Regions from separate parts of the Vibrio parahaemolyticus genome, predicted to be linked through region 1. Evidence: predicted binding sites of a transcription regulator. Region 1 holds the regulator's gene; each other region holds the start of a gene.

Region 1 (2,207 bases):
AGGCATTCCGAGTTTAGATGAAAGCTTTGTGGTGATTCGTCTGCGTGGCATTAAGAATGTCGACTTCCCATATCTGCTGGCCATGATTGATGGCTCATTTATGTCGCGCCACAACACCATTGTTGTGCCAGGCGGCAAAATGAGCTTTGCAATGGAGCTCATAGTTAGGCCTATCCTACAACAGCTGATTGAAACAGGAAAAATTGGCTAAAAACGTAGCGGGCTAGATGTTTACTTTTCATACCGTGATCATGTGCACAGTTTTGCTTACAAAATCTCAATCATGGCACGATTAAAATCAAGAAATCGTTTTCGAAAAAGGATACTATTTCTTACCGAAACACAAGAGAGCTTGCAGCATATAAAAAGTGCTCTTATTCTAGTAAGCCTAATTCAGGCTTAGCTAAAATATGGATAGCGCAAGCGTACCCTGCAGAGGAAGTGAGATATTATGGTTCTAGGTAAACCTCAAACCGACCCAACATTAGAGTGGTTTCTTTCACACTGTCATATTCATAAGTACCCATCAAAGAGCACGCTAATTCACGCAGGTGAAAAAGCTGAAACGTTGTACTACATCGTTAAAGGCTCTGTTGCGGTTCTTATCAAGGACGAAGAAGGTAAGGAAATGATTCTTTCTTACCTAAACCAAGGTGACTTTATTGGTGAACTTGGTCTATTCGAAGAAGACCAAGAGCGTACAGCTTGGGTTCGCGCTAAATCTCCTTGTGAAGTTGCTGAAATTTCTTTCAAGAAATTCCGTCAGCTTATCCAAGTAAACCCAGACATCCTAATGCGTCTTTCTGCGCAGATGGCTCGTCGTCTTCAAGTAACTAGCCAAAAAGTGGGTGACCTAGCGTTCCTAGACGTAACTGGTCGTATCGCTCAGACGCTTCTGAACCTTGCTAAACAACCAGATGCGATGACTCACCCAGACGGCATGCAAATCAAGATCACTCGTCAAGAAATCGGTCAAATCGTTGGCTGTTCTCGTGAGACAGTAGGTCGTATCTTGAAGATGCTAGAAGAGCAGAACCTAATCTCTGCGCACGGTAAAACTATCGTTGTTTACGGTACTCGTTAATCTCAATTTAGAGTGACACGAACAAAATTATAAAAGCCACCAATGGCGACATTGGTGGCTTTTTATTTACCTTGTTATTTACCTTGCAACTCAGTCAAACCCTAGGTCGCAAGAGGCTAACAAACAACAACGTTAGCCCGAGGTATTCCATGGCGTTTAGCCATTAGTACTTTCAAAAATTTTGTCTGCTGATGCTGCAACAAAGCCTGGATACAACTCGCCATTCTCCATTGGGTAACGTTTAGCAAACTCGTAAAAGCCACCTGGGATAATTTCCGAACCTTCTTCGAAGGTCACTGGCACTTTGTCTGCCATCGTCGACGATTGCTCAAGCAACACGTCTGGTGAGCCTTTCACCTCACCGCCCGACTCATTGATCACAAACCCTGCCTGACGAAGATGGTCGTTAACCTGTTTGACTTCATCGTGTTGATTCAGCTGATTCACACTCACCGTAAAGTGATTAGCACCATAACCGTGCGCGGCCAGCCAAGACGCATACTCGCTCTCTTTAGCCAACGTTTGGTAATCAGCAAAGCTTAGATCCCATAAGCGACCGCCATGCAGAAATGCACTGCCCGACAGTTTTTCAGCATCCACTTGCGCAACCAGTTTCGCCACAATATCTTGCAGCTCTGGCGAACACTCTTCGACTTTCAGCTCACTGATGAAGACTTTAGGCTGATTCGGATCTGGGTGCTCATAATGTTTTGCGACCAGTTTTTTGCTCTCAAATACGTAGTCCCCACACGCTTTATAGCCAGCAGCTAAAAACGGTTTCGCCAATGTCTCGATACCTAGCGGTTCAACATTGAAAGTGCGTAAAGCAATATGATCATTAATCAGAGCCTCATCTTCTTGTAGAAGCTGATGCACCTTAGCAGCAGAAGGACAAAGACGTTGGATGTAGTCTTGCCATAGCGATTCAAATAACACATCGGGCGTCATAACGACTCCTTGTTACGAGATGTAGGATTAAGATAAGAGTGTGGTCGCTCGTTCACAGCCCAAAAGCTGTCCAGAATAATGAACGAGCAACCATCAACCTGTGACGGTAAATGTCAGTCAGTCAGTCAAACACGCTTTTTGAGTCTGTGCTCACTTGCCGTGTAATGCCAACGCG
Region 2 (2,207 bases), 1.1 Mb from region 1:
GCCTTGTACCGTTTCCAGCAATACGGCTGCTGGTTTGTCCATACCTGCAGAGTTGTCATTCAGCATAGTTTCGAACAGCGCCAAACCATCAACGCCAGCGTAACCTTCGAACGGAATGCGCGTTACGTTTGTAAGGCTTGAGCCGTTACCTTGTCGATGATGCTGATTACCTGTAGCCGCCAGCGCGCCTGCGGTACAACCGTGGAAACCGTTAGTGAATGCAACAACGCTGCTTCTGCCTTTCACTTTTTTCGCCAACTTGAGTGCCGCTTCCACCGCATTCGTACCAGTTGGGCCGGTGAATTGAACTTTGTAGTCCAGTTTTCTTGGTTTTAAGATGTAGTTATCCAGTGCGGCGAGAAAGCCCGCTTTCGCTTCTGAATGCATATCCAAACCGTGAGTGATGCCATCCATTTCGATGTATTCAAGCAGTGCTTGCTTCAATACAGGATTGTTATGGCCATAATTTAGGGATCCCGCTCCAGCGAGGAAGTCTAAGTAGCGTTCACCTTGTTCTGTTTCTAGCCAGCAACCTTTCGCTTTGCGAAATACCACTGGAAAATGGTTTGAATATGAGCGTACGTTGGATTCCTGCTTTTTGAAAATATCCATGATGAGACCGTTTTTGATTCCTATTGTTTGAGGATTATTTGAGAGGAATGCGATACAAAAACTCTGTATCGTGCTTGCCTTTAAAATGGGCTTTTTCATCCAAAAAGGTGCTGACTTGGCCATGATTGCCGTTCATCGCATCTAACTTTTTGAACAACGCCCAAGAGGCTTGGTTGTCTTCCGTGATGGTCGTTTCTACCGATTTAACCTCGCTCAGCACTTCCCTTTCGAGAAGCTCCTTGAGCATACGAAATGCTAAACCGTTACCTCTGAATCGAGGTGATACAGCGACTTGCCAAATGAATAATACGTCTTGTTCATCAGGCTTCTGATAACCCGAGATGAAGCCAGCGATGTCGCCTTTGTGCTCAACCAAAATACTGGTTTTGCTGAAATGCGTTGACTGTAGAAAATTGCAGTAAGAAGAATTCATGTCCAACGGAGGACAATCTGCAATTAAGCTGTAAATGCCGTCACCATCAGAGATTTTAGGTTCACGAAAAATCCATTTTTTGCTTGGGTCTTCTCCAATTTCAGGATAAAGCACCCAAGGTGCTGATGTGATCATTTTGAAATACATATCCTTTGACGTCTAATTAAATTTCGTATTTATTATGGACATTCTTTACGGTTGAAAATCAAATAATTGGCGTTTTAATCTGGATTTATGTGACCAAAATCACACAAAAACAACATTTAACCTAAAATTAAAATAGTTTGAACTCTAATTTATTAAAGCATCATTTAATACGAAACAACTCAACATGAGTCAGAATGCAGCGGGGTTTCAAAGAGAGGACTTAAGGTCTTTTACATAAAAAAACGGCACACTTTCGCATGCCGTTTTAAGGTTAGTTTTGTCGTCGTGGCTATTTATCTTTTTTGACTACCTTGGTACTTGGACGAGGCTCATCCATTAGACCTTTAATCAAAGAAACTGTCGCAACAAGCAATACGATGGTAAATGGTAAGCCTGTAGTTACTGCCATCGCTTGAGCCGCTGCCAGTCCGCCACCGAGCATCAGTGCGATGGCGACTAAGCCTTCAAACGTACACCAGAAAACACGTTGTGGTGTTGGCGCATCGACTTTACCACCAGCTGCAATCGTATCGATCACAAGAGAGCCTGAATCCGACGACGTGATAAAGAACACAACCACCAGAATGATACCTACTACCGATGTGATTTCTGCAAACGGCATTACGTCTAACATGGCGAACAGTTTAAGCGGCAGCTCAGCATTGAATACGGCTTCGTAACCGTCATTCACGTACTGGCTGATCGCTGTGCCACCAAAAGCGGTCATCCAAAGCACACAAACCGTCGAAGGAATCAAAATAACGCAGATGATAAATTCACGAACCGAACGTCCACGTGAAACACGTGCGATAAACATGCCCACGAATGGTGACCAAGAAATCCACCAAGCCCAGTAGAATGCCGTCCAACCTTGAGAGTAATTTACGTCTTCACGTTCAAACGGCATAGACAATGCAGGAATGTTAGTGATGTAAGACGCAATGTTGTCGAAAAAGCCCGTCAGAATCGCCATTGTTGGGCCAACGATGATCACAAAGAACAGCAACATCGCCGC
Region 3 (2,207 bases), 1.5 Mb from region 1:
TTGGTCGCTTTCGCAGTTGGCACAACATTCAGGCCTTTCTCTTCAAGGTCGACAAGTTTATCGGTCGCGATAGCTTCTATTTCTGGAACAACGTAAGCTGGCTGCTCTTTGTTTATGATCTCTTCTAGAGCTTTACCATCCAACATATCAAGCACGTAGCTACGATGAGAGACTTGCATCGCAGGTGCGTCTGCATAACGGTCACAAGCAATCACTTCTAGACCTAGTCGTTGGCATTCAATTGCCACTTCTTTACCAAGCTCACCAGAGCCTAATAGTAATACACGGGTAGCATTTGCGCTGGTTGCAGTACCGAACATAGTGTTCCCTTACAAAATAAAGTGATGAGACAGAAATTGCAGGGGATCATACTGATTTTTCATTGTGAAGCAAACGTTTGCTTGTGGTTTTTTGTCAATAAAAAAGCTCTACATGTTGTAGAGCTTTTAATGACATATTAGTGAATTTTATACGTTAACAAAACTGACTGGAATATCTGGGTTTAGCGCTTCTAACGTAGACTGTGTGTCTGCTAGGTGACTGATTTTACCCTCAGAGTTTTCCACTAGAGCGGCAGCCTTAATGCTGTCGAAGGTTTCGCCTGCCAACAACACTTGAATCAGTGCTACTTGTAGCGGTGGAAGGCTTGGGTTAAATGCGGCGTTTTCTGCATAAGCACCTTTAAACACACGACCGTTCGCGAGCTCTAATGCTAAACCACTGAGGTTACTGGTGTACGGCGCATGGCTCATGTTCATCGCTTCGACGGCTTGTTGAATCAATGCGTCTTCATCATCACACACAAATTGGTGTTTTACTTCGGCCATCAAACCAGATTCAATACCAAGGTCTGCTGGACCAAAAGCTTCTGGTAAGTATTCATGTAATGACTTTTCGTCGCGCTCAGGTAGCTGAACTTTCAACTCTTTAGCAGTCGACAGTTCGTTCATGAACTGGCGGCAGTGACCACAAGGGCTAAAGTTGATGGTGATGTCTTTGACACCATGTTCGCCTTTCATCCAAGCGTGGCTAATTGCAGATTGTTCTGCGTGAACAGTTTGGCCTAACTGAACACCAAAGAACTCCATGTTTGCACCAAAGTACAGACGGCCAGACAAGCCGCGAACAATTGCACCAACATAGAACTCAGAAATAGGAGCGTAAGAATATGCAGCGGCAAAAGGAAGTAGAGCAACACGCAGCTCTTTATCTGATAGGCTGGTAGCTGAAAGCAATTGCTCAAACTGCTGCGCTGAAAGAGTAGCATCAAAATCGTCGGCGAGGACGATAGGAGCAAGTTGTTTTGAAAGTGCTTCAGGAGCGCTTGCTAGCGCCTGTTCAATGCGACTTTTCATGTTGAATCCTTGTTATTGCATGGACAGTTATTCTATGCAAAGGAGAGAAATGTTCCGTGCTTTGGATCACGTTAAATAATGCAATTGATATTTCTGTTACATAATTAGAGTGAGCTCACACATGTATTCGATTGCAATCGTGTTGAGCGTTAACTTCGTCTCATAAATAACTATATCAATGGATATTCATATACCCAAGTAATGAAAATATGCTAGCAGCGAAAGATAGTGTTTAGTATGAATCTTGTTAGAGCACGTTAGATGGGAAGTGTGCTTTGTAGCGAAAAGCGTTTTCAACGGCGCACTACGATGAGAAAAGGAAAGTGACGGCCTGTCGGAAGGAGGACAGACCGTCACAATGACTTATTGATATAGCCAGACTGCTAAACCAAAAAAGCTCGGAGCGAGAATGGAGGTGATGATGCCGCATAGCACCAACGCTAACGATGAAAATGCAGCGTCGCCAGGTTGTTTCTCTGCGCAAGTCGCAGTACCAAGCGCGTGCGATACTGTGCCCATCGTCAAACCACGAGCAATTGGATGCTTAATGCCGATTAGGTTGTAGATTGGGTACGCCAAAATAGCGCCAAGAAGACCTACGATCAGTACTAAGATTGCAGCGACTGCCGCTTCGCCACCAAGGTGGCTTGAGATTTCCATTGCAATCGGAGTGGTCACTGACTTACCTACTAGGCTCGCGATTAAACTGATGTCAGCTTTAAATGCAACGGCGATGAGGGTTGTGGTTGCCATTGACATAATACTACCGAGCGTACAAGCAAACGTTATGATTCGCCAGTTGGCTTTGATTTGAGGGAGTTGCTCGTACAAAGGGTAAGCCAACGCTACAAC
Region 4 (2,207 bases), 360 kb from region 1:
TGTCTGCGCCACGAAAGCCATAAATCGCCTGCTTGGGATCCCCGATCATAAACAAACCACATTCCGGGTTGTTCAGATAAATACGGCTGAAAATACTGTATTGAAGCGGATCGGTATCTTGGAACTCGTCAATCATTGCGACAGGGTACAAAGTACGAATACGCGCCGCTAAAAGCTCGCTTTCGTCCGTATCGATAGAAGCAGAAAGTTGCGTCAGCAAATCATCGAAAGAGAGCCACTGTTTTTGATTTTTCGCGTTGGCCAGCATCACACGACAATGCTCAATCGCATGAGCAAGCAGTGGCGCTTTTAAGCTGATTGGATTGGCAAGAAATGTTTCAATGGCTTCAAATACCGCATGCTGAGGCGCGCTGCCTTTCGGTGTTTTTTCCAACAAAACGTTTTGCGCGAATTTCTCCAGCTTGTCTGGATAATCGTAACCTGTAGTTTCCGTTGCTGCCCAAGCGTTTACCGCCTCCAACCACGTCGGCAGAGACTTTTTGGTGTAGCTGCGTTTGTTAATATCTGAATCTGAAATCAGCGTAAAGAAGTCATCTTGGCTTTCTCGCCACTGTGCTTTTAATTCATCAATTTTTTTCAAATTTTCAGTATGAAGATCAGCCAAACTGCCTTTCATTGCAGGAACAGAAAGGCTTAACGGCGCACCGGTTAAGTAATTGCTGATGTCAGACAACAACGCAGATGGAGAGCTCCATAGCTGGCGAATTTCTCCAGCCAAGGTAAATGGCAACGGGTAGAAATTGCGACGCCAGTAATCGGCTACAACTTGCGATTTTAGGTGACTTTCATCGGTCACAAACTCGTTATTAAATCGGCTGCCAGATTCAAACGCATTTTGCGTTAGCATACGTTGGCAAAAACCGTGAATCGTGTAGACCGCCGCCTCGTCCATCTGACGCTCTGCCTGCAATAAAATTTCTGCGGCTTGCTTGTGATCGTCAAACTCATTAAGCAAAGGTTGGATCACCGGATCGGAACTCTGTCCACGCGCAAACGCGATTCGCGCGTCATGGATCCTTGCCCTGATACGATCGCGTAATTCCGCAGTTGCCGCTTCGGTAAAGGTTACGACCAGAATTTGGTCGACCGTAAGCGGTACGCGATGTCGAGTTTCCGCGCTGCCGTGACCAAGCAAAAGGCGCAGATATAAGCCTGCAATAGTGAAGGTTTTACCTGTACCTGCTGATGCCTCGATTAACCTCGCACCATGCAGAGGAAACGTCATCGGTTCTAGTGGCGTTGGTTGAGGTTGCTCTGTGCGGTCTAACGTATGTAGAGGGCACTCTGCACCTGACATTTGATCCATAACGCTGAATCTCTCCGGATTATTTACTAGGACGTATCACCTAATAAATGTGATCTATAGTTAAAAATTCTATTAATATGTTTAACAAGTTGGATAATTTAGAGCTTTGTGAGATCTTTCTCACGGTTATCCATAAGACGTACCGTTAGTATGCGCCCCACGAGATAAGCCAAACCTTTTTGGCGGCACAACTCAAATGAATTAAATAAAAGTATCATGGTCCCTCTGACCTTGTGGCCGTACAGCGAACGCCCTACAAAAAATAATGATTTTCTGGCGGCCACCCTACTCTTCCTTCTCTTTATCCAACTGTCTTTATTACGCTTTTACGTCATCAGCGTCTTGAACCGCTAAGCGCGCACCTTGCAAAACTAATGCTGTCAGCAAACGAACTTCTGAGGCCAACTCATCATTCCAAGCAGGCCAAATTCGAGAGATGTACGCATTATTGCCTTCGCCCGGGCTCATGAAGCCATCATTGAATGCGTCAGCCATTTTCTTCAAAGATTTCTCTTCGTCATCGACCCACTGACCACGGCTAAAGCCCGCTTCAACACAAGCCAACGCCGTTTTAGGGAAATAAGGCAAAGGCTTAGTCATGCCTTCGAAGAACAAGCGAACTAATTCAGTCAGTAGCTGTTTGGCATACTGCGCATCGGCAGTGTCTGGGTAGATCAAATGCAGCGCGCCTTCTTTACGATCGTAGCCAATCAGATGAGTTTTCTTGGCATAACCCGACGCCGACATGGCAAGGTGATCGATCCACGCTGCAAGGTAATCCTGCGAGCGAATCTTACCGCTTCGGTAACGAATCAACCCAGATTGGTAACACTGAGTTAGCCAACCTGTTAGGCGAACGTTTTTCTCTTCGCCTTCATTT

What was found. The regulator CRP, encoded in region 1, controls carbon source genes, mostly activating them, when cyclic AMP is high. The targets are predictions, from matches to a motif close to TGTGANNNNNNTCACA.
Region 2: a site for CRP is predicted at 1,281-1,296, ahead of ectA (diaminobutyrate acetyltransferase). Genes of this name have one in related genera too.
Region 3: a site for CRP is predicted at 1,460-1,475, ahead of cdd (cytidine deaminase). Genes of this name have one in related genera too.
Region 4: a site for CRP is predicted at 1,437-1,452, ahead of recB (exodeoxyribonuclease V subunit beta). Genes of this name have one in related genera too.

The regions. Positions count from the first base shown of each region.
Region 1 covers NZ_UHIL01000001.1:3,038,765-3,040,971, forward strand. Annotated here, with positions in the region: gene DYB02_RS15570 (phosphoribulokinase) at 1-211, shown strand, start outside; gene crp (cAMP-activated global transcriptional regulator CRP) at 452-1,084, shown strand; gene DYB02_RS15580 (DUF1338 domain-containing protein) at 1,241-2,032, opposite strand.
Region 2 covers NZ_UHIL01000001.1:1,985,929-1,988,135, forward strand. Annotated here, with positions in the region: gene ectB (diaminobutyrate--2-oxoglutarate transaminase) at 1-612, opposite strand, end outside; gene ectA (diaminobutyrate acetyltransferase) at 647-1,180, opposite strand; gene DYB02_RS09715 (BCCT family transporter) at 1,482-2,207, opposite strand, start outside.
Region 3 covers NZ_UHIL01000001.1:1,550,178-1,552,384, forward strand. Annotated here, with positions in the region: gene purT (formate-dependent phosphoribosylglycinamide formyltransferase) at 1-320, opposite strand, end outside; gene cdd (cytidine deaminase) at 468-1,355, opposite strand; gene DYB02_RS07765 (LrgB family protein) at 1,719-2,207, opposite strand, start outside.
Region 4 covers NZ_UHIL01000001.1:2,673,833-2,676,039, forward strand. Annotated here, with positions in the region: gene recB (exodeoxyribonuclease V subunit beta) at 1-1,318, opposite strand, end outside; gene recC (exodeoxyribonuclease V subunit gamma) at 1,646-2,207, opposite strand, start outside.